3 regions of the Chitinophaga lutea genome follow, and region 3 is predicted to be linked to each of the others. Evidence: riboswitches for the same ligand, from Rfam matches in the RefSeq annotation. Region 3 holds a riboswitch; each other region holds the start of a gene.

The links. A riboswitch is a leader RNA that binds a small molecule or an ion and turns the genes downstream of it on or off. The one in region 3 is predicted to bind thiamine pyrophosphate.
Region 1: it holds a riboswitch for thiamine pyrophosphate, as region 3 does, so the genes downstream of both, thiS (sulfur carrier protein ThiS) here and EGT74_RS01885 (TonB-dependent receptor) in region 3, are expected to answer to the same signal.
Region 2: it holds a riboswitch for thiamine pyrophosphate, as region 3 does, so the genes downstream of both, EGT74_RS20190 (family 43 glycosylhydrolase) here and EGT74_RS01885 (TonB-dependent receptor) in region 3, are expected to answer to the same signal.

Annotation. Positions count from the first base shown of each region.
Region 1 covers NZ_RPDH01000001.1:2,109,056-2,117,168, forward strand. Annotated here, with positions in the region: gene EGT74_RS08455 (TetR/AcrR family transcriptional regulator) at 1-130, opposite strand, end outside; gene EGT74_RS08460 (pyridoxal phosphate-dependent aminotransferase) at 1,399-2,658, opposite strand; gene dnaN (DNA polymerase III subunit beta) at 2,946-4,064, shown strand; gene EGT74_RS08470 (sterol desaturase family protein) at 4,375-5,205, shown strand; gene EGT74_RS08475 (hypothetical protein) at 5,241-5,495, shown strand; gene EGT74_RS08480 (lipocalin-like domain-containing protein) at 5,603-6,094, opposite strand; TPP riboswitch at 6,185-6,284, shown strand; gene thiS (sulfur carrier protein ThiS) at 6,336-6,536, shown strand; gene thiC (phosphomethylpyrimidine synthase ThiC) at 6,628-8,113, shown strand, end outside.
Region 2 covers NZ_RPDH01000002.1:1,964,123-1,972,235, forward strand. Annotated here, with positions in the region: gene EGT74_RS20175 (S9 family peptidase) at 1-1,370, opposite strand, end outside; gene EGT74_RS20180 (hypothetical protein) at 1,517-2,317, opposite strand; gene EGT74_RS20185 (DUF4142 domain-containing protein) at 2,469-3,065, shown strand; TPP riboswitch at 3,075-3,170, shown strand; gene EGT74_RS20190 (family 43 glycosylhydrolase) at 3,234-4,229, shown strand; gene EGT74_RS20195 (RagB/SusD family nutrient uptake outer membrane protein) at 4,290-5,972, opposite strand; gene EGT74_RS20200 (SusC/RagA family TonB-linked outer membrane protein) at 6,001-8,113, opposite strand, start outside.
Region 3 covers NZ_RPDH01000001.1:471,276-479,388, forward strand. Annotated here, with positions in the region: gene EGT74_RS01845 (S41 family peptidase) at 1-993, shown strand, start outside; gene EGT74_RS01850 (hypothetical protein) at 1,027-1,455, opposite strand; gene EGT74_RS01855 (hypothetical protein) at 1,556-2,101, opposite strand; gene EGT74_RS01860 (hypothetical protein) at 2,292-2,513, opposite strand; gene der (ribosome biogenesis GTPase Der) at 2,596-3,909, opposite strand; gene era (GTPase Era) at 3,932-4,804, opposite strand; tRNA gene EGT74_RS01875 (tRNA-Met) at 4,868-4,939, opposite strand; gene EGT74_RS01880 (single-stranded DNA-binding protein) at 5,082-5,462, opposite strand; TPP riboswitch at 5,620-5,713, shown strand; gene EGT74_RS01885 (TonB-dependent receptor) at 5,886-8,113, shown strand, end outside.

The DNA.
Region 1 (8,113 bases), 1.6 Mb from region 3:
AGGCCTTGGAGCAATGCAGATCTTCGGCGATCTCATTCATAGTGGTTTTGGAAGCACCATAGTGAGTAAACCTTTTCAGAGCCGCCTCTATGATCCGGTCACGCATTTCGTCTCTGTTGTCTGTGTGCATTAACTTTCTGACTTTTTTAGTTACAAAGTCAAAGGTATAGTGAATATTTGGATTTGGTAAATGAAGTTGACCATTTAACGGATTTTTAACGATTCCGTGACAGGGAGAGTTTTGGGAGTTTCCCGGGAACAGATTGATTATGAATCAGTTAAATTACATGGGTCTGATAACCAGGGTCACTCTCACTTATAACCGGCATGGCTGTGATGACCTCACCTGAGCCGGGGCGGGGCAAAATGGCAGTACGGAGGAAGCAGAAAAAGAGGCGGGAAGCGCTCCCCCGGCATCCGGTGAACCGGATTTATTCACATATCCATGTACCATGTGGACTATCATGACAATCTGGCCAGGGGCGTACACCTGTTTCAGGACGAGTCACGTAATCGTTTCTTTTTTTACTCTTTGAACCTGTAGACCTTTATGCGGATTAACAACAAGGGGTGTAAACCTATTTCGGGACGAATCAAAGTGAACCCACCGTAAAAGACGAACCTACAACGAAGCTACAACGAACCTACAACGAAGCTTCCCTTTTGGACGTAGGTTCGTTATTCCCCCAGTGTAGGTTCGTTGTAGGTTCGTCTTTTGCCCTGGGAATCTCCATTCAGATCAAATTTCTGTCAATTCGCGTTCAATTTCCGGCCGGCACCGGGACGGTAATTACGGGGAAGGAGAAAACAGGCAGGCGTGCCCCGTGTTGCTCCATATTCTGCACTCGTGCACATTTTTTCTGCACTCGTGCACATTTTTGAAGGAGCCTGCAGGGCACCGACAGCGGACGGAACGCCGTGCGCCCGGAATGGTTTACCGGGTCGGGAGGGAGCGAAATACGAGCGGGGCCGATGGTATTGATCTGCCGGCCACGGCCAAAACACTGAAAAACACAACTTATTGGGAATGAGTTTTTTGGCACATATACACAAAATGAAAAATCCTGATTCATTCGTTTTATATTATGTGTAAAAACGCCAATAAATGAATTTCAGCCTTTTCCACGGCATGGGCCTTATTTCTAATGGCGGTGTACCTTTTTTGGTTATCCCCGGCTTAAACGCGCCGAATCCACGCCGTCCAAAACCGCTCTTCCCGCTAAAATTACCGGACCTGCCCGCCTCCAAAAGCGGGAAATGAATGCCTGGAAGGGCGTAACAGGGTGCTGTTTGTCGCAAATGAATGGTCCGGGCCAAATGGGATATGCCGGCCGGGGCATAGCAAAAAGGCCCGCCTTCCGGCGGGCCTTTTTGCTATTTCTATGTAGACTTTTCCGCTTATTGCAGTTTCTCCAGTGCCGCTTTCAATGCTGCCAGCATGGCAGGGATTTCTTCTTTCACACAGGTGCCCACGCTCAGGCGGTACCAGGGTGAGTTTTTAGCCGAGCCGAATGCGTAGAAAGGAACCACCGCCAGTTTCGCCTCATCCAGGATGTAGGAGGTAACGGCTGCCTGGTCTGCCAGCTCTTTCCCGTCTGCCGTCTTTTTACCCACCAGGTCCAGTTTGATGGTGAGGTAAATGGCTGCCTGCGGAGCGATGGCGTCTACCTGGTGGCCGGCTTTTTTCAGCGCGTCGAATCCTTCGAAGATTTTCACCAGTCTTTCTTCCACCTCACCTTTGAAGTGAACGAGGTATTTGTTCACGGCTTCTTTCTGTACGAGGTATTTGGCAGCGGCTTTCTGTTCTGCCATGGGGCTCCAGGCGCCCACGTGAGACAGGATCGCTTTCATTTTGCTCATCACGTGTTTGGGGCCCAGCGCCCAGCCCACACGCACACCCGTACCGGCAAAGGCTTTACTCATACCGTCGATGAACACGGTGTAATCTTTCATTTCCGGGCGGAGGGAAACGGGGTTGTAGTGATGCGTTTCACCGAAGGTGAGCACCCAGTACATCTGGTCGAACAGCACGTACAGCGGTTTTTCACCGGCTGCGCGGCTTTTGTTCTCTTCCAGTACCATATCGCATATTTCTTCCAGCTGTTTTTTACCAAAGGTAGTACCGGTGGGGTTTTGCGGAGAGCAGAGCGCCAGCAGGGTTGCACCTTTCAGCAGCGGCTTCAGTTCGGCAGCGGTGGGCATGAAGTCGTTTTCCGCTTTTGCTTCCAGCACCACGTGCTCGCCTTCGAGGAAGTGAGTGTAGTGGTTGTTGTTCCAGGAAGGAGTGGCGTAGATTACTTTCTCACCGCGGTCAACGATCGTGCGGTAAGTAGCGTAGATGATCGGACGGCCGCCGCAGGAGATCACGATCTCGCTGTTCGGATCATAGCTGAGGCCTTCGCGCTCCGAGATGAATTCGCCCACTGCCTTGCGCAGTTCGGCAATACCGTCGGCCGGCGGATAGTTGGTGTATTTATCCTTGTAAGCCTGAATGATTTCATTTTCAAACTCCAGCGGAATAGGGAATACCTTGGGGTCAAAGTCACCGATGGTGAAATTGTAGATCTTTTCACCCTTAGCCTGCTTTTCCTTTATCTCTCCGGCCAGTTTGATAATTTCAGAACCTATCAGCGTTTCGGCTAAATGAGACAGTTTCATAACCCCAGTTTTTTTGTTTTAATGAATGATGATTTTTGCGCCCGCAAAACTAACCGATTTATTAATAATTTAAAAGAAAAGGCATATTGTTTTCAATATTTTCAACACATGGCAGAAATACTGCGAATTTGTTCAAAAATAAGTCGATTTACCGCTCTTTTAACAAGCATTATATTTTGTGATAATGCGAATACATGCGCGTAAGTTGTGGAAAAGCGGCGGAGGATGATTGACAAAACTTTCTATCTTTGTTTGCCTTACATTTGCAACAATTATTAAGTAACCTTATGAAGTTTATCGTTTCTTCCTCTACTTTATTGAAACAATTACAACAGATCAGCGGTGTGATTAACTCGAACACGGTATTGCCCATCCTGGAGGACTTCCTTTTCATGATCGACAAAAACGAGCTCACCGTAATTGCTACCGACCTGGAAACCGTTATGAAGGTAAAGCTGGAGGTAGAGGCCAAAGAAACCGGGCGCATTTGTATTCCGGCGAAAATTCTGATGGACTCCCTGAAGAACCTGCCGGACCAACCGCTGACTTTCAACATAGACCTCAATTCGTTTGCTGTTGAGATCACGTCGGACAACGGTAAATACAAGGTGATGGGAGAAAACCCGGAAAACTTCCCGAAAGAGCCGGCGGCAGAAGATGCGACGAACTTCACCATGACGGCTTCCGCCCTGGTGACGGCCATCAACAAAACCCTGTTTGCCGTGAGCAACGACGATCTTCGCCCGCAGATGACCGGTGTGTTTTTTGAACTGCACCCGGACAATATCACCTTCGTGGCTACCGACGCGCACAGGCTCGTGAAGTATATCCGCACCGATGTGAAATGTCCGCAGGCCGACAGCTTCATCGTACCGAAGAAGCCCCTCAACCTGCTCAAATCCGCCATCCCTGATAACGACAGCGAAATCAAAGTGTCTTACAGCAGCAACCACTTCTTTGTGTCGCACGACAATGCACAGATGATCTGCCGCCTGATAGACGCCCGTTTCCCTGACTATAAAGTGGTGATCCCGAAGGAAAACCCTTACCGCCTGACGCTCGTGAAAAACGACTTCCAGAACGGCCTGAAACGCGTGAGCGTGTTCGCCAACAAGAGCACCAACCAGGTAGCCCTCAACATCAGCGGCGCCGAATTGCAGCTCTCCGCGCAGGACGTTGATTTTTCCTTTGAAGGGAACGAGCGCATGAGCTGCCAGTACAGCGGGGAAGACATGCAGATCGCCTTCAACGCGAAATTCCTCATCGAAATGCTGCACGCCGCCGAAGGTGACGAAATCACCATCGACCTGAGCGCGCCCACTAAAGCCGGTATTCTCCGCCCCGTGGAAAAGGGGGAGTCCGAAGACCTCCTGATGCTGGTGATGCCGCTGCTGCTCAACAATTGATCTTAACACGATACCGATAAAAAAAGAGGAAGCAGTGCTTCCTCTTTTTTGTTTTATCACAAACCCTTCAAATATTAATTTCCATTATACATTAAAGGAAAAATGTATCCATTCCCATACCCCGCCGACGACCCCAACAATTAACCATTTCTTCATATATAAAGCATTCTCTGAATGAATTGCTTGTTTTTTGAAATACAAATAATCCGCTGAAACCCGCTACAATTGGGCAAAAAATCGTAAATTTTCATTAGAAACGTAACTGATATTTACTAACCTCAACGCACGTACGTATAAATTCCATCCGCACATGATCGACTTTTTTGAGCATATACCATCTTCATACCGTACCGCCATGTTAGTGGCCGGGCTGGTATTGTTGTGGCTCATCGAAGGAGTGATCCCGCGGTTCCGGTTTTCGGGGAACAAATACCGGCATGCCGGCACCAATCTCTTTTTTACGTTAACGACCGCCATGGTGAACCTGGGATTCGCCTTTTTGATCGTCAAGGCCTCGGAATGGACAGCACGGGAGCAATTCGGGCTCTTATACTGGCTGAAGCTGCCGGTGTGGGCGCATGCCATTGCCGCGCTGCTGATGCTCGATTTTATAGGCGCTTACCTGGTTCATTTCATCCAGCACAAAATCGCCTGGATGTGGCATTTCCATAAAATCCACCATACGGACACGGCGGTGGATACCACCACGGCGCTGCGCCACCACCCGGTGGAAAGCGTGTTCCGCGTGATCGCGCTGTTTGTGGGCATTGTGACCATGGGTGCGCCCATCTGGATGGTGATGCTCTACCAGACGATTTCGGCGTTCATGAGCCAGTTCAATCACGCCAATATCCACCTGCCGGGCTGGATGGACAAAACATTGAGCTGGATCATCGTGTCGCCGGATATGCACAAAGTACACCACAGCCGGTATCAGCCGGAAACGGATTCGAATTATGCCAATATATTTTCTATCTGGGATCGCCTCTTCGGTACGTTCGTTACAGTGAAAGATACCACCAGTCTGCGTTATGGGCTGGATGAATACCAGGATGCGCGTTATCAACAGATTGGTCCCTTGCTGAAGACTCCCTGGGAAGAGGTGCCGGAACGTGACCAACAGCCGGGCTTGCAACAATAGCGTTCAATATTTATTCACCATAATCTCTATTCAGTATGCATCACCCAACTAGTATGCCCAAAATCGCAGGGTTTGCTTCCATTTTTGTAGGTGTGGTTACGGCCGCATTTTCATTCATCAGCAAATCCGCAGACGCTGCTATTTACCTTGGCGCTGCAGGCGTTTTCGTTTGCATCATATCCCTGATAATTGCCCGTAAGAGTACCGACGAGCTGCAGATGGCCGTGGCCGGCCTGTTCCTGGCAATTGTTGCCACCGCTATAGGTTTCTGGCAGCAGTATAATTTATAGTCGCGCTAAAGCGCTTGCACAAGTTCCTCAGTTCGGGTGCCGGTGTAATAACCGTACCCAATTATGAAGCAACCTCCCGAATCCGGATCGGGGAACTTGCATTGTCCTTATTTCCCTTTCCTTGAACCTTTTTTTCTTGTATATTTTTCCAGGTACCCCGGAGCTGCATTGGTTGGAAATACCACCAACGATGTATCGTTCAACATTTTGATCACCAGCGTATCGATCTCCGTCACCGGTTCTTTGTCCCCCTCAGCATGGCTCCAAAGCAGCAGCGTATCCTGCTGCAGCTTCCATTTATCGTAAAGGCGGCTGTGCATGTTCACCGATTCCGCTTTCCCGTTTTTCCTGAGGTTGAAACCCTGCATCACGCTGTCTATTCCCTGCACCGGCTGCAGCCAGCGGCCCGGGACCAGCGTGGAATCCACTATCACGGCGGTATCTGCAGGAATCACGGTCACCGAATCGGCCGGCAGTGTGTCGACCAGCTCCGTACTATCGGTAACGGCTACACTGTCTTTTTCCTTTTCGCCCGACACCGGCGCCTGGCAGGCGGCCAGCAATAACCAGCATCCGGCAAACAGGTTGAGTTTTTTCATACAGGATCGTTTAAACATATCTCTTGTTCCTATCAAAGATAATGCTAAACCGTTGTGTATTTGGAATTTGGTATTCTACACCATACATTTGTATCACTTTAGGGGTGTTCCGGCCCGCGCCGGAACTGAGATGATACCCTCAGTACCTGATGCAGTTCGCACTGACGTAGGGAAAAGTAATACTGAACTCCTTCTCATCTACATCCTTAAAGTTTATTGTTTCACCTAAACTCCTGCAAACATGGAAGTGCTTGTAAACAATAAACTTTATGCAGTGCAGCCGGACACTACGGTTGCTGCACTCTTACAGTTTATTCAGCTCCCCACCAAGGGCATTGCGGTTGCGGTTAACCGCAGTGTGGTGCCCCGCGCCGCATGGGACGCCACCACACTGTCGCCGGCCGACAAGGTCATGATCATCCAGGCCACACAGGGAGGGTAATACCTGCCTGCAATAACGCCTGTCCGCCAACGCCCTCAACGGGCGCCGGGATCGTCGTGCCCATTCCTCAGCAAAACAAAAAAACTGCGCTATGCAAAACACCACCATCAGCCGGGCGCCTTTGCCCGCATCTCAGAAAATTTATGTTCCCGGGCAGCTGCACAACATCCGCGTTGCCATGCGGGAAATAACGCTTACGGATACACGCCTTCAGGGCATTGAAGAAACCAATGCGCCCGTCACCGTGTACGACACCAGCGGGCCGTATACCGACCCTGCAATCGACATCGACGTGCACAAAGGAATCCCCCGGCTGCGGGAAACGTGGATTACCGGCCGCAACGATGTGGAAGCGCTCCCGGCCTTCTCTGCACCGCAGCAAACGAAGTTCGAACACCTGCACCTGCCGCTGAAAGCAGCGCCGGGCCGGAACGTGACGCAACTCCACTACGCCCGCCAGGGCATCATCACCCCGGAAATGGAATACATCGCCATCCGGGAGAACCAGCGCGCCGCCGGTGGATCTAAAACACGCCTCATCACGCCGGAATTCGTGCGGCAGGAAGTTGCCTCGGGCCGCGCCATCATTCCCTCCAACATCAACCACCCGGAAGCGGAACCGATGATCATCGGGCGCAATTTCCTCGTTAAAATCAACGCCAACATCGGCAACTCGGCCGTTACCTCCGGCATCGAAGAAGAAGTGGAGAAAGCCGTGTGGGCCTGCCGCTGGGGCGCCGATACCATCATGGACCTGAGCACCGGTAAAAACATCCACGAAACAAGGGAATGGATCATCCGCAACTGCCCCGTTCCGGTGGGCACCGTGCCCATCTACCAGGCGCTGGAAAAAGTGAACGGCAAAGCGGAAGCCCTCACCTGGGAGCTTTTCCGCGACACGCTGATAGAACAGGCGGAGCAGGGGGTAGACTATTTCACCATCCACGCAGGCGTACTGCTGCGTTATGTGCCGCTAACCGCCAAACGCACTACCGGCATCGTTTCCCGCGGCGGTTCCATCATGGCCAAATGGTGCCTGGCGCATCACAAGGAAAATTTCCTCTACACCCACTTCGAAGACATCTGCGAGATCATGAAAGCCTACGACGTAGCCTTTTCTTTGGGCGACGGCCTGCGGCCCGGCTCCATCGCGGACGCGAACGACGAAGCACAGTTTGCGGAACTGGAAACGCTGGGCGAGCTCACGAAAATCGCCTGGAAGCACGATGTGCAGGTGATGATCGAAGGGCCCGGCCACGTGCCCATGCACCTGATCAAAGAAAACATGGACAAACAACTGGAACATTGTCACGAAGCGCCTTTCTACACGTTAGGCCCCCTGACCACCGACATCGCGCCCGGCTACGATCACATCACCTCCGCCATCGGCGCCGCCATGATCGGCTGGTTCGGTACGGCGATGCTCTGTTACGTAACGCCCAAAGAACACCTGGGCCTGCCCAACCGCGAAGACGTAAAAACCGGCGTGATCACCTATAAGATCGCCGCCCATGCCGCCGATCTCGCCAAAGGCCACCCCGGCGCGCAGCACCGCGACGATGCCCTCAGCAAGGCGC
Region 2 (8,113 bases), on a different contig from region 3:
CCATCGGGGGAAATCTGCGGGGCGTAACCATACGACAGTACGATCTTTTCGCCGAACAGTTTCTTGTCGCCATTGCGTACGTTCACGATGTAATAATCCGCATAGTCTTCTTTAAAGGCCGGCCGGTATTTGGCATCGTTGGCCAGCAGGGTGTAGTGCTGGTTGGCGCCCATCATGGACGACGGCGTGGTATCGCTCGCCAGCTGGAAATAGCGGCCGGTGGCGGCATTCCAGACAGACTGGAAACTGCGCTCCTTGTCCTGCATGTAGGTGATTTTCTGGCGGGGCTGGATTTCCTTGTCTTTCCAGTGCCACACGTCCACTGCGGCGGGTTTGTCTTCTTTTTTAGCAACGGCCGGCGCGGATTTTTTCGCGGTATCCGTTTTGGCGGCCAGCGCTTTGGCGGTATCCGCTTTGCCGGCGGTTTTGGCCGTATCTTTTTTAGCGGCGTCTTTTTTCTTCGTCCAGTTGCGGATATTGAAGAACACGAGGCTGAGGTCGTCGCTCACGCGCAGCGAGGAAGCCGGGTTGACGCGTAAGCTGTCCGGGAAACCGGCCTGTTTGGACGGGTCGAATATTTTCAGGGAAGGATTTTTATACAACGGCGCATAGAGATATACCTGCGCGTTTTCTTCCTCGTATTTGTCGTTTTTCACGGTTTTGAAAAACGTCAGCCCGTCGCCTTCTTTCGACCAGGTGAGCTTCGAGAACTTGCAGGTATCGCTGGCCAGTACTTTCAGGGAATAATTGCCGAGGTTGAACAGCTCCACGGAGTTGCCGGCCTGGTTGGCGGATTCCACGATGTAGGCGAGGTAATCGCTCTTTTTATTGAACTCGAAGGCCGTGACGTTCCCGATGGTGCGGGTGGTACTGTCTGCCAGGTTGCGGAGCAGCACCACGGAGCCTTTGTCTTTATTTTCTTTCGGCGGCGTGAGCTGCACGGCGAGGAATTTCCCGTTTTTGGAGAAACCAAAATTGTCCACATCCGAGATCACTTCCTTGCGGCCCGTGTTCAGGTTGAGCAGGCCCATGTTGGTTTTGGGTGGCATCTTCTGCTCGCGCAGTTTTTCGGCCTCCTTGTACGACACGCCGATTTTGTAGGCCACCCACTGGTTGTCTTTCGAAAACTCCGGCGCGCTGGCGAACTCCAGGGCAAAACGTTTGCCGTTGCCGTTGTTCACGAGGTAGAGGGTATCATTGTCTTCCTGTACGGTGATCTGGTAGCCGATCCAGTGGCCGTTGTGGGAAAGTGCGGTGCCGGCTATGTTCTGCCATCGGGCATAGTCGTCGGGCGACAGGTCTTTTTTTTGTTGTGCGCTGGCGGAGATACCGGCCGTGAGCGCCAACAACATCACATAGAAACGTTGCATTATTCAGGTTTAGGTTGATTCAAAGAGCGAATGTAACGGTAACCAACAGCAGTGCGGGTCAAAAAGTGATGAATGGGGCCATTTTCGTGTCAGGCCGGTATCAGGAATAGGATGACTGTACGCAGGCGCATTGATTGTACAGTAATTTACGGATTTGGGGGCAGACTTTTACCGGTATGCTGCCAGGAATATCCTTTTACCTGGCTGAAAGCCATCAGGCTGCTGCTTTTGCGGGTGTGGATCTGTACCCCGGAGAAATGCCGCCCGTACTTCATGGCGAAAAATACGGCGCCCAGCGTGGGCGCGTCCGCATCGGCATACTGCAACTGTACCTCACGCGCCTTCCCCAGCCGGAACCCTTTGAAGCTGCCCTGGTAATACTCATTGCGGCTGAGTATGGAAGTGCCCGAAGGGTCGAACAGGTAATGGAATTCCGCACCGTACAGGGCGATCTCGTTGGGCGCCAGCGCGGGCATGAGCCAGACGGAGACGGTTTTATCGCGGTGATACCGCACGAACTTGTTGAACTTCACATACGACTTGCCCAGCACAAACCCTGCTTCGCGGTAGGCCAGCCCGATGGCGCGCGACACGGCGTTGAGCATCACCGTATCCGGCGGGTCGCACACCACATCGACACTGTCCGGCCGCCATATCTTGTAATGCAGCACTACATCGTACCGCCCGTCCTTATACTTGCCGAAGATGCCGTTCCACAGGCTGTCGTCCCCTTTGTAACAAAACCATTCACGCCCCATGCGGCCGAGCTCCTCCCAGCTCACGGTGGTCACCATTTCAGAGAGGCGCCAGGCAACGGTGTCGTAATCCACCATCCAGCGGGCGGTTTCGAGTTTACTGTTGAAAGAGGACAGCGGGAACGGCGCAGGCTTTTGCGCGTACAATGTTTGCACAAACAGCAGTGCAGCTATCAGGCAGGTGCATTTCATAGGACAGGGCGGTAATTCCTCATAAATATAGTGTTTTTATTTAATCTAATATACAATCCGTGCATACAATTCCCCATTTGGTCTGACAAACAGCTATATGCGGTTCGTGGCATACTATTTTCACTACAGTAGGAGCACCAAAACCATCCACATGAGAAAGATATTATTGCCGCTCGCTTTTGCATGCCTTGCTGCCGTAGCCTGTAACAACCAGGCCAGCCGTAACGCACAGGACACACTCTCCGGAGAAGACACCGGGATGACGAAAGACATGGCACAGGACGTAAACAAGGAAACATTCGAGAATGATTCAGTGCGCGGGGCTACCAATAATATTTCCAAGGCAGCGGAAGACGGGCTTTATGAAGTAAAACTGCTTTCAGACGGGCAGGCGAAAACCACCAACGCCGCCATCAAAAAAATGGCGGCGCACATGCTGAAAGCACACGAAAAACTGAACAAGGAACTGGCTGAGCTGACTGCTAAAAAAGGCATCACCATTCCTACGGTTTTAGAAGACAGCAAGATCAGGGATATTCAGCAGATCACCGACAAAACGGGTACTGATTTTGATAAAGCTTTTGTAGACGAATTAGTGGATAAACATGAAAAGGCTATCAACCTGTTTGAGAATACGGCCAACGATGCAACAGACCCGGATATCAAACAGCTGTTCACGAAAGCGATACCCGAATTGAAGGAACACCTGACAATGGCGAAGAAAGAACAGGAGAAGCTGAAAAAATAACTATTTCCGTCTTTTCTTCAAGGGTGGCAACTCAAAGCCTGAGATTAAACCTTTAGCACCTGATCCGGGTAATGCCGGCGAAGGAAATGAAAAGATTGGAATATAGCTCCGGCCTCTTAGGAGGCCGGAGTTTTTTTTATTACTTTGGCAGAAACGTCTGCATTCCACATGAAAAATTTACTCCCCTTCCTGCTGTGTATCAGCATGATACACCAGGCGGCCGCTCAGGCCACTTACACCAATCCGGTATTCGATCACGACTTCCCCGACCCGAATGTGCTCAAAGGCAAAGACGGGTACTTCTACGCCTACTCCACCCAGTCCGACTGGCGGCGCCAGAATGCGGGCGGTCCCTACATCATGCCCATCCTGCGTTCCAAAAACCTCGTGCAATGGGAACATGTGGGCGACGCCCTCTCCAAACGCCCCACCTGGAAAAAGGAAGGCGGCATCTGGGCCCCGGACGCACTGGTGTACCGCGGCAAGTACATGCTGTATTATTCGTTCTCCACCTGGGGCGATCCCAATCCCGGTGTGGGCATTGCCGTGAGCAACGACCCCAAAGGGCCGTTTGAAGACAAAGGCAAACTCTTTCTCAGCGAAGAAGTAGGCGTCAAAAATTCCATCGACGCCTTCGTGTATGAAGATAAAAACACGCCGTACATTTTCTGGGGCAGCTTCAAAGGCATTTACTGCGCGGAGCTGTCGAAAGACGGCCTGCAGCGGAAAGGCGATACCATCCGCATCACCGGCGATAAGTACGAAGGCAGTTATGTCTACAAAAGAGGCGGCTACTACTATTACTTCGGCTCCGCCGGCAGCTGCTGCGAAGGCGCGAAAAGCACCTATCATGTGATGGTGGGCAGATCAACATCCATCAAAGGCCCTTATGTCGACAAAGCCGGCGTTCCGCTGCTGAACAACGGCGGCACGATGCTGCTGAAAGCCAATACGGGAGAAGAGGGCTTTCTCGGCCCCGGCCATAACGGCGATATCATCACCGATAAGAACGGCGATACCTGGATGTTGTACCATGCCTTCCACAAAAAGAACGATAAAAGAGGCCGTGTGATGCTGCTCGATAAAATCGAGTGGGTAGACGGCTGGCCTGTGATCAAGGGGGCCGCGCCCAGCGTAGGGCCGCAACCCGCACCGGTATTCTGATAAAAAAAGGGTGTATCAATAACTGATACACCCTTTTTGTTTTTACGCCTTTCCTTCCCGTTAATATCCGTCGTTCTGCTTCAGGTTGTTGTTCCCCGAAATAGCCTGTGTAGGCACCGGGAAGCGGTTATAATGCCTGGCAGAAGGCTGATGGTCCCACCAGGTTTCCGTTGTAAATTTTTTCCAGCGTATCAGGTCTGTTCTGCGGCGGCCTTCGCCGAGGAACTCGATGCCCCATTCGCGGAGCATGCGGTATTCGTCGAGGTTGGCGGCAGTCACCGGGTCGGGGTCTGCACCGCCGGTGAAGGCGCGTTTCCGCACGGGATTGATGAGCGCGGCAGCGCCGGCTTTATCGCCTTCGCGCAGCAGGCATTCGGCCAGCATGTATTGTATCTCCGTCAGGCGGATAGCGGGATTGTCCGCGCCCCAGCGCAGGCTTTTATCGGCATTGTTCGGCACCGGTACCTTCACGAGGCGCACGCCGGTATTTTCTTCTCCTTCAGACATTTTTGAGGGCAGCACGTTTACGGAAGCATACCGTTTGCCGGGGCCTACTTCGGAAAAACGCCCCACCTGGTCTACGAACGTCAGCGGCAGGTTCTTGTATTCTTCGCCGCCGTTGATCACCGCACCGGAAGGCGTGAGGTGCGGGCCTACGATGAACATGCCTTCGTAGCGGCCACCGCCGAGGTATTTGTAAGGTTTTTTGCGGAGGTCCTGGTCGCTGAACTGCTCATAAGGCGAGCCCAGTTTGAAATCCGCCGTATACAGCTCCCCGGTCGGTTTGCGGGAAGGCTGCAGGTGGCTGCCGTTATTGTTGCCGCCGTCGATGTCGAAATACTTGTTGGTGTTGTAGTGATAAAAGTTCGCGTAGAACCAGTCGTATTGCAGCTTGTTGAATTCAGAGGGGATCGACCAGATGATCTCGGGCGATTTGTCGTTACTGAAAGCGTGCGGACCGTACCAGCTGGCATCCAGGCTGTATTCACCGTAGGTTTTGGCAAGGATGTCCTGGCAGAGTTTTTTGCATTCGGCGAACATCGGTTTGTTGATGTAGGCTTCCGCGTTGAAATAAAGCGTTGCCAGCAAGGTGGCCGCGGCGGCCTGGCGCAGTGCGCCTTCTTCCTTGTCGCCCGCTTTTTTCTTCGGCAGTTTTTCTATCGCGGTTTTGAGCAGCGTTTCGATGTGGGTGAACGTTTCGAGATCGGTGTTACGCGGCAGCGACTCCCCTTCCAGCGATTCGAACACGGGCAGCCCGCCGAAATAATCGAGGCCGCGCAGGTAGAAAAACGCGATGAGGGTATTGAGCTGGTTCAGGTGATCGTCTTTATCCGCCTGTGTGAGCGCAAACTTCGTATAGTCGAGTTTCTCCAGGTCTTTTTTGGTATCGAGCGCCAGCGCCACGCCCATCAGCGTACCGCGCCAGGTGCCCCAAATCCAGCCGTCATCGGGCGTCCAGCGGTGGTAATGGTAGCGTTCGTTTTCGCCGCCGTTATACCAGTGGCGGCCTTTAGTGGTGATGGCAAAATGGTCGGCCGTATACTCCTGGAGGTTCCAGCGGTCGGCTCCCAGGTACCAGCGTGCGTGTGTGAACGGGCGGTAGAGTGCGGCCTTGATGTCTTTTTCGCTTTTGTAAAATGTTTCGGGCGTCACCTTGTCGTAAAACGTCTGGTCGAGTTTGGTGCAGCCTGCCGATAGTATGAATGCGGCGGTGAGAATGTATATGCCGAATATTTTTTTCATCAGTACTTTTTTTGAATGGAAACCTTGTTTAGAAATTAGCCTGCAGGCCGAACATGAACGTGCGTGTTTCAGGATACACGTTCCTTTCTTCGAAGCCGGGTTCGAGCCCGTTGATGTTCACCTCGGGATCGAGCCCGCTGTATCTGGTGATCACGAACAGGTCGCGCACGGTGGCATACAAACGCAGGCCTTTCAGGGGTTTCACGGTTTGCTGGTTGAAAGTATAGCCGATGCTCAACGCATCGAGCTTCACGAAATTGCCCTTCTCCAGCCAGTAATCGGAGAGTTCCTTTTCCCCTTTGATGTTTTTGTGTTTGCCGTAGGCGTCGCGGAGCAGGTTCTGGCCTTTGACGTTGGGCAGGCTGTAATACATGTTGATCATGTTGAACACGTCATATCCCAGCCAGCTGCGCAGGTACACGGAAGCGTCGAAGTTTTTCCAGGTAACGGCGTGGTTCCACGACAGCATGATTTTAGGAATCGCGTTGCCGACGAAAGCTTTGTCTTCGATCTTCTTCGCCTGTTTGGTGACGTCGAACGGTTTGCCCGTTTTATCGTACAGCTGCCAGTTGCCTTCTTCGGTGAATCCGGCAAAGCGCCAGATGAAGAAGCGGCCGATGTCCTGGCCGGGGTAGAGTCTCACCGCCGTACCAGGACTACCGGGCGCCGGGAACGATTTACGGTCGGCGAACGTGAGGCCGCCGTTGAGCGTGCTCAGCGTGCTGCGGTTGCCGGAGGCTACGATGCCCGTGGTGTACGTCCAGTTGTCCGTTTTCACCGCGTTCCAGTTCAGTTCGAATTCGTAGCCTTTGTTTTCCATGCTGCCCACGTTCACCGATGTTTTGTCGTGAATGGCGGGCGGCTGGGAAACGCTCACGTCGTAAATCATGTCTTCCACCCGGCGTTTGTACAGGTCGAAGCGGCCGCTGAGGCGGTTATCAAACAATGCGAAATCCAGGCCGACGTTGTATTCTTTTTTGACTTCCCAGCGGATGTTGGGGTTCTGGTTGTGCAGCACGCCGTAGGTGCGGAGCCAGGTGCCGTCTACCAGCCACCAGGTATCCGCGCCGTACATTCTCGTGGCCACGTTGGCGTCGAAGCCTTCGTTACCGGTAGCGCCATAGCCGCCGCGCAGCTTCAGGTCGCTGACGATGCGGGAGCCTTTCAGGAACGATTCTTCAGACACGCGCCAGGCGGCCGAGATACCGGGGAAATTGCCCCACTGGTTGCCTTTCGCGAATTTGGAGGAGCCTTCGTGCCGCAGCGAAGCGGTGAGCATGTAGCGGTCTTTGAAAGCATAATTCACCCGCCCGAAAAATGCAATGAGTTTCACGGATGGATTCCTCCATGAGCCCATCCCGGCACGGCCATCGGCCAGCCAGGTACCTGTGCCCATATTGTTATCCTCCACCCCGTCTACCGGGAAGTTGGAGTTGTTGGCGTTGAAACCCTGCCCGTTGAAATCCTGGTAGGTATAACCACCTACGGCGCTGACGCGGTGCTGGCCGAAGGTTTTGTTGTAGTTCAGCGTCAGCTCCAGCGTACGGTCGTCCCAGCGTTTGTATTCCTGGCTGGCGTATCCGTCTACCTTATCGTTGCGCGAAATGCGGTGCTGCGACGAGCGGTAGAAGTTGCGGTGCTCCGTATTGTTTTTGATGGCCACCATGCCGGAGGCATACAGGTCTTTGGTCAGATTGAGCTTCAGGGTGGTGCTGGCCAGCAGGTATTTGAACTGTCCCTCGTCTTTCCGCAGCTTCACTTCCGCCAGCGGGTTGAAATAATCGTAACCGCCCGTGAGCACGTTGTAACCCGTCACATCCGTAGCGTCGTACGGCGTTTCGGTGGGGTTCATCACCAGCGCCATGTTGAAAATATCGTTGTTGCCGAAACGGGCGTTGGCCTGCATGTAACTGATGTTGGTGGCCAGTTCCGCGAACCCGTCGAGGAAGCGGAAGTTGGAGTTGATGCGGCCCGCCATTTCTTTCCTTTTGGATTCGATGGCAATGCCCACGGCGTCGCGGAGCATGAAGGAAGAATATACCTGCGCGTTTTCGGTGCCGCCGTTGAGGTTGAGCACATAACGCTGGCTGACGGGCGAAGGTGTGGTCACCACATCGTACCAGTCCGTCACATGACCGAGG
Region 3 (8,113 bases):
ACCGGCTATATCAAAATCAGCAAGTTCGCCGCCACCACCTACACCGAATTCATGGAAGCGGTGCGCAAGCTCAACAAGCAGGGCATGGAAAAACTGGTGATCGACCTCCGCCAGAACGGCGGCGGTTTCCTGGATGCCGCCACCCGCCTGGCCGACGAACTGCTCGAAGGCAACAAACTGATCGTTTATACACAGGGCAAAAGCTCGCCGCGCCAGGACTTCAAATGCACCCGCCCCGGCGTATTCGAAAAAGGCGCCCTTACCGTATTGATCGACGAAGGTTCCGCCTCCGCCAGCGAAGTGCTCGCCGGCGCCGTGCAGGACTGGGACCGTGGCGAGATCATCGGCCGCCGCAGCTTCGGCAAAGGCCTGGTGCAGGAACCGTTCGACCTCAGCAACGGCGGCACCCTGCGCCTGACGGTAGCCCGCTACTACCTCCCCTCCGGCAGAAGCATCCAGAAAAGCTACCAGAACGGCCGCGAAGCGTATGAAGAGGATATCGCCAACCGCTACAGCCATGGCGAATTCCTGAACCGCGACAGCATCCGCCCCATCGATACCGCCAAGTTCGAAACGGCCGGCGGTAAAACCGTGTACGGCGGCGGCGGCATCATGCCCGACGTGTTTGTGCCGTTCGACACCACGCGTTATTCCAATATGCTCACACAGCTGTATAACCGCAATATTTTCGGCGATTTCATCTATGAATATTACACCGCCCACGCAGGCGACTTCAAAAAATACAAAGACGCCGTGGCCTTCAACAACGAATTCACGGTGGATAACGGCCTCATGAGCGCATTCAGGACACATGCCGGCAACGCCAGGGTGGACATGAGCAAAATGACCGCGAAAGACGAGGCTGAAGTAAAACTGCGGCTGAAGGCGCTCCTGGCCCGGCAGCTGTGGCGTAGCGAAGGGTTTTACATCGTGACCAACACCAACGACCCGGTGCTGCTACGCGCCATCGAAGAGCTCAAAAAAATGAAGTGATAAAAACTCCCGGTGCTGCCGGGAGTTTTGCTTTTATACCGTGTCGGGTTTTTTATCGATAGCCGGCTCCAGCCTGCAATACAATATGCTGGCCGATAGCGTCACCAGGTACATGCCCAGCGTGATCGACACCAGCCTGTCTGCATACTCCAATCCCCCCAGGTAGATCACGCAGCCGTAAGTAAGCACCCACAGCAGGTTGCCGGCGGCCAGGCACCAGTACTTCTTTTCTTTGTCGCCCTGCACTTTACGGTTGATCTGCCGTACGGCGAGGTTGAACAGGAGAAAAGCCGGGATAGACACCACGGTGCCCCAGCAGAACATGATCAGGAAAAGGAACCAGCAGTAAGTGAGGTCCGTCAGGTTTGTTACCAGCATCAGGAAAATGCTCAGTAACGGGGAAAGCGCCAGGCTGTTGCCCCATACGCGCACAACAAATGCAGGAGTACCGGATGAAAACATAGGCTCAGGGTTTAGGTGTACAGGGATATAAAAAGGGCCGCTCGTGCAGCCCTTCAAATGTATGTATTTTATATTTTCAAAATATGACACCAACGGGGGATTACCCTTTCCTCAGCCGCGCCCTTTCTTCTTCAAAATCCCGGCGGATATCCCGCAGTTCCTGCTCCAGTTCCCGTTTGGCGATGCGTTTCTCTTTATCGGAGTTGTAATTTTTCGCCTCGTATTCCTGCGTTCGGCGGCGCACATCTTCTTCATAACCAGCCTTCAGGATGCGGAGGTTCTCTTCGTAGGCAATATCGTCGCGGAGGGAGGTGAGCCGTTTGTTGAGGGAGGCCATTTTCCGCTCCATCTCGTCAGCGCTGGCAGGGTCTTTCAGCACCTGCCGCATCACCTGCAGCATGTCGGATATGACCGTTTTCAGCTGTTGCTGGTGGTCCTCCGTCATCCCATTATTGGGCAGGGCAATGGAGGAGGCATCTAAATTATTGATACTCAATAAAATACTGTCCCGTTTGGCCTGGGGGTACCCTGCCATGGTGCGCAGGTCGTTGCCGGAGAAACGGAGCACGTCGGCCGGGAGGGATTGGGCGTTACTGACAGTTGTTAAACCGCCCAGGAGTAGTATGGAGAGCAGAAATCTTCTCATGGCAGTGCAAAAATTCACGGTTTCGCATTTGGGGGTCGCAATTGCTATGCCAGAATGCCCAAATATGGCCATCTGGCTCCATGTTGACGCGGCCGGCGGGCCCATACCCCTATTTCTTTCCCTTAACGGCAATAAAAAACCCCGGAACTGCTGTTCCGGGGCCATATACTTTTTGCTATTACAAACGATCTTAGTGTTTGTGAGCGCTATCAGCAGCAGGAGCAGCTACAGAGTCAGCAGCAGGAGTAGCCAGTGAGTCAGCAGCGGGAGTTGCCAGAGAATCAGCAGCAGGAGCAGCGTTCAGGGTAGCAGAATCACCGGTAACGGTGGTAGAGTCTGAAGTCTGAGAAGAGCTGTTGTTGCAAGCTACGAACAGACCGGTAGCGATAGCTAATACAAATAATTTTTTCATTTTGATTTTGTGTTTTAAATCGCCGCAAAGTTATACAAAAATCCTTTTATACAAAATATATTTTTATATAAAAGTCCGTCTTCTACTTCTTTCTAAAGAAAATTCGCACAGGCACCCCAGTGAAATTGAAGTTCTCCCGGAGTTTGTTCTCGAGATAGTTCCTGTACGGGGTTTTGATATCGTCCGGCAGGTTGGCAAAAAAGGCGAACGCGGGTGTCTGCGTCGGCAGCTGCGTTACGTATTTGATTTTGATAGCCGTACCGCGCACCACCGGCGGGTGGTACGATTCGATGGCCTTCAGCATCACATCGTTCAGTTTGGAGGTGGGCACCTTGCGCTGGCGGTTTTCGTACACCTCGAGCGCGGTTTCCACGGTTTTGAAAATACGCTGCTTTTCGGTCACGGACCCGAAAATGATGGGCACGTCGGTAAAGGGCGCCAGGCGCTCTTTCAGCTGTTTCTCGTAGTCGCGGGCGGTATTGGTCTGTTTTTCAACCAGGTCCCATTTGTTCACCATGATCACGAGGCCTTTGCCTTTACGGGCGGCGAGGCTGAAAATGCTCAGATCCTGGGCGGCGATGCCTTTTTCCGCATCGAGCAGCAGCAGGCAGATGTCCGCTTCGTCGAGCGCCTTGATGGCGCGGATAACGGAATAAAACTCCAGGTCTTCGTGCACCTTGTTCTTCCGGCGGATACCGGCCGTATCGATGAGAATAAAATCTTTCTGGAACAGGTTGTACCGGGTATGGATGGTATCGCGGGTGGTGCCGGCGATATCGGAAACGATGTTCCTTTCCTCCCCTACCAGGGCGTTCAGCAGGGACGATTTCCCTACGTTGGGCTGGCCGATGATGGCGATTTTGGGAATGCCTTCGTCTTCGGCGCTGGCCTGCTCGTCTTCCGGTATCAGCGCGGCGATTTCGTCGAGCAGTTCGCCGGTGCCGCTGCCGGACATAGACGAGAGGAAAAATACATTTTCAAACCCCAGGCTGTAAAACTCGGTGGCTTCCAGCTGGCGTTCATGGTTGTCCACTTTATTCACGGCGAGGTATACGGGTTTGCTTGAGCGGCGCAGCAGGTCGGCCACTTCGGCATCGAGGTCCGTAATACCGGTGGTCACGTCGCACATGAAGATCACCACGTTGGCTTCCTGCATGGCGATTTTCACCTGTTTGCGTATTTCGCGCTCAAACACATCGTCGCTTCCGGCCACGAAACCGCCGGTATCAATCACGTTGAATGTTTTGCCGTTCCAGTCGGCAATGCCGTACTGCCGGTCGCGGGTAACGCCGCTCACATCGTCCACAATGGCCTTCCGCTGCTCCAGCAGACGGTTGAACAGGGTAGACTTACCTACGTTGGGACGCCCCACAATTGCTACGGTAAAACCAGGCATCTTAATTAGTTTTTGTTGTCGTTTAAATCAATCCGTACTCGCGGAGGTAGTTATCGTTATCGCGCCATTTGTCGCGCACTTTCACATGCAGTTCCAGAAACACCTTGCGGTCGAGGAACTTCTCGATATCCGTCCTGGCGCGGGATCCGATCTCACGGATGGATTTCCCCTTTTCGCCGAGGATGATACCTTTCTGGGTTTCGCGCGTCACGATAATTTCCGCAGATATTTTGGTCAGCGTGTGCTTTTCCTGGAACTGCGTAACTACTACAGCGGTATGATATGGTATCTCTTCTTCGAAGAGCATGAATATTTTTTCGCGGATGAGCTCCGCCACGAAAAATCGGGTAGAACGGTCCGTGAGTGTATCTTCCGGGTAAAACGGCTCCCCATCGGGCAGCAGTTTCAGGATTTCCTGCATCAGCGTGTCGAGCCCCTTTTTCTGCAGTGCGGAAATGGTGACGACGGCTTTGGCTTTGCCCCATGCCTTGCAGCGTTCCACCAGGGCGTCGAGCTCGGCTTTTTCCAGGTTATCCATCTTATTGAGCACCAGTACGCACTGCGCTTTCAGTTTGAGGGAATCAAACAGGGCGAGGCATTCTTCCGTGTTGTCGCGCACGTCCATGATGAGCAGGGCCACATCCGCATCTTCGAGCGCGGACTTCACGGCGCCCATCATTTTTTCGTGCAATTTGTATTTCGGATCGATGATGCCCGGTGTGTCCGAAAACACAACCTGGTAGCCCGGTTCCGTTAAAATGCCGGTGATGCGGTGGCGGGTGGTTTGCACCTTCGGGGATACAATAGCCAGTTTTTCGCCCAGCAGGGCGTTCAGCAAAGTGCTTTTGCCGGCGTTCGGTTTACCGAAGATGTTCACAAATCCTGCACGGTGCATAATCGCAATTTAGTACAAATAAAAAAAGCCGAATTAGCTTCGGCTTTTTGTGTTAGTTTTTTGTAGCGAGGAGAGGATTCGAACCTCTGACCTTCGGGTTATGAGCCCGACGAGCTACCTCTGCTCTACCTCGCAATGTGGGTGCAAAGGTAAGGGAATTTTCAACCTGACCAAATATATTTTTACTCTTTGAGAAAATTTGTAAAGTGGATAGTATTGAAAACCATTGCCAGCAAAGGGTTACAGCGGAATATTTTTTTCCTCCTCTCCCCGTTTCCTAAAACGGCAGGTCGTCGGCCGGTTGAGAAACAGCCGGTTCCAGCTCCTGGTTTTCGGCGCCATTCCGGCCGTCCGGCAGTAACTGGAGGAAGGTGACGCGCACTTTCATTTCGGCTTTGGCTTCGCCGGCATTGGTGCGGTACAGGTTCACGGCAGGCATCCCTTCGAGGTACACCGCTTTGCCCTGCACGAGGTACGGCATCACGGCGCCGGGCTCCCACATGGCGCAGTTGACCCATACCACACGCTCCTGCTGCATGCCCTGGGCATTTTTGAATTTTTCGTTGTGGGCTACGCTGAAGTTGATGACTGTTTTACCGTTCACGGCATGTTCGGTGGCATTCTGGCCAAGGCGGCCCATCAATTGCAGTTTGATCATTTTACATTTGTTTGAGTTAACAATAAAAATTCGAAAATGATCCTGCTATACAGTGCGATATCTACATCCGGATGAATACACAAGATAGCCAAAAAAATAATTTGCGCAAAATTCCCTGCATGTGTCTAACTTTGCGGCAGAAACCGGGACTATTCCCAATTTCACCTCGGGGTGCCTTACTATCAGGCTGAGATCAAACCCGTTGAACCTGGACCAGGTAATGCTGGTTAGGAAAGGTAAGCGACCACTCTCCTTACCTGTTATTTTTTGATAGTGAACAGCAAAGCTGCTGCCGTAACGGTATGCCGTCAACTGTTCGTATAACGGAATTAAATCAACAGGAAATATGAAGCCAAGCTCGCAACCGGCCCGCCCGGGCATGTTCCCGCGAGGCTCCATCCGACCATCAAAATCAACTGAAGGATGAAAAAGTTCATGCTTTTTGCGCTGCTGTGCCTCCCTGTATTGTTGCAGGCACAAACCACCCTCACGGGAACCGTCACCGACCAGGCCAGCGGCCGCCCGCTGGAAGGCGCTACCGTAGCGGTACTGAACGGAGCACACACCATTACCAATGCCAAAGGCCAATACCGCCTGCAACTCCCCCGCAACGGCAGCTTCACCGTACAGGCCAGTTTTATCGGTTATACCGCCGCGCGGGAAACCCTACAGCCGTCTGCCGCCGCCGTGCTCGATTTCCGCCTGCAGGAAACGGCACTGTTCGTGAAAGCGGTGGAAATAGCCAGCATCCGCGCGGGCAGGAAGGCGCCGTTTACCAAATCGGAAATCGGCAAAGAAGAAATCGACAAACAGAACCTCGGACAGGACCTGCCGCTGCTGCTCAACCAGCTGCCGTCTGTAGTGACCAGCTCGGACGCCGGCGCCGGCGTGGGGTACACCGGCCTCCGCGTGCGCGGCAGCGACATCACCCGCATCAACGTGACCGTCAACGGCATCCCCGTGAACGACGCGGAATCGCAGGGGACGTTTTTTGTGAACATGCCGGACTTCGCATCGTCCGTCAGCAGCATCCAGCTGCAACGCGGCGTGGGCACCTCCACCAACGGAGCAGGAGCTTTCGGCGCATCGCTTAACCTCTCCACCAACCAGTTTTCCGAAAAAGCATACGGCGAAACCGACAACAGCTACGGTTCTTTCAATACCTGGAAAAACACCGTGAGAGCAGGCTCGGGGCTCATCAACGGACATTTCACCGTAGACGCGAGGTTGTCCAGGATCACGTCCGACGGGTATGTGGACAGGGCCTCATCCAACCTCCGCTCCTTCTACACCTCCGCCGCTTACATCGACAAAAAATCCTCTCTCCGCCTGAACGTTTTTTCCGGCAAGGAAAAAACCTACCAGGCCTGGAACGGTATCAGCGAAGAACAACTCAACACCAACCGTACCTACAACCCCAGCGGCACCAACAAACCCGGGGCGCCGTACGATAACGAAACGGACAATTACCAGCAGGACCATTACCAGCTGTTCTTCAACCACGCCCTGCGCCCGAACCTGCAGTTCAATGTGGCGGCGCACTACACCCGCGGCCGTGGATATTATGAGAACTACCGCGATAAAAACGCGTATGCCGACTATGGCGTAACCGCGCCCGCCGGCAGCGGCGATACCACCGATCTTATCCGCCAGCTGTGGCTCGACAATCATTTTTACGGCGGCGTATTTTCCCTCAACCACCAGGCCGGTAAATTTAACTGGAGCGTGGGCGGCGCCTGGAATAAATACGACGGCAAACATTACGGCAAAGTGATCTGGGCGGAAAAAGGCGGGTTCGATAAAGACTTCCGCTGGTACGACCTCACGGCTTTCAAAACCGACATGAACGTGTACTGGAAAGGCGAATATGCAGTGACGGAAAAGCTGAAACTGTTTGCAGACCTGCAATACCGCCGGGTTCACTATGAGCTGAACGGATTCCGCAACAATCCCGACATCCTCCGCAACAACAAATACAACTTCATCAACCCGAAAGGCGGGGCCACGTTCCAGCTGAACGACGAGCAGCATGTATATGTTTCTTACGCCATCGGCAACAAGGAACCGAACCGCGACGATTTCGAGGTAAGCATAACAGAAGCGCCGAAACACGAAACCCTCCGCAACCTGGAAGCCGGTTATGTCTGGCGCAATGCGAAAGGCGGCGTTTCCGCCAATGCGTATTACATGAACTACCGCAACCAGCTGGTATTGACAGGCCGCATCAACGACGTGGGCGCATATGCCAGGACCAATATCCCGAAAAGTTACCGCGCCGGCATAGAGCTCGACGGTCACTACCACGTAGTGCCCCGGCTGACCCTCGCGGCCAACATCGCCCTCAGCCGCAACCGCATCAACGAATTCACAGAATACCTCGACGACTGGGATAACGGCGGACAAAAAACGGTGACGCACAAAGACACCGACATTTCCTTCTCCCCCGACCTCGTAGCCGGTTACACGGTTACCTACAGGCCCCTGAACGGCCTGCAGATCGACTGGGTGGGCAAGTATGCGGGCCGCCAGTACCTCGACAATACGGCGAATGCCAAACGCGCGCTCGACGCATTCCTCGTGAACGACCTGCGCTTCAATTACACCATCCCGCAGCGCCTCTTCCGCGAGCTGGGGCTGCAGCTGATGCTCAA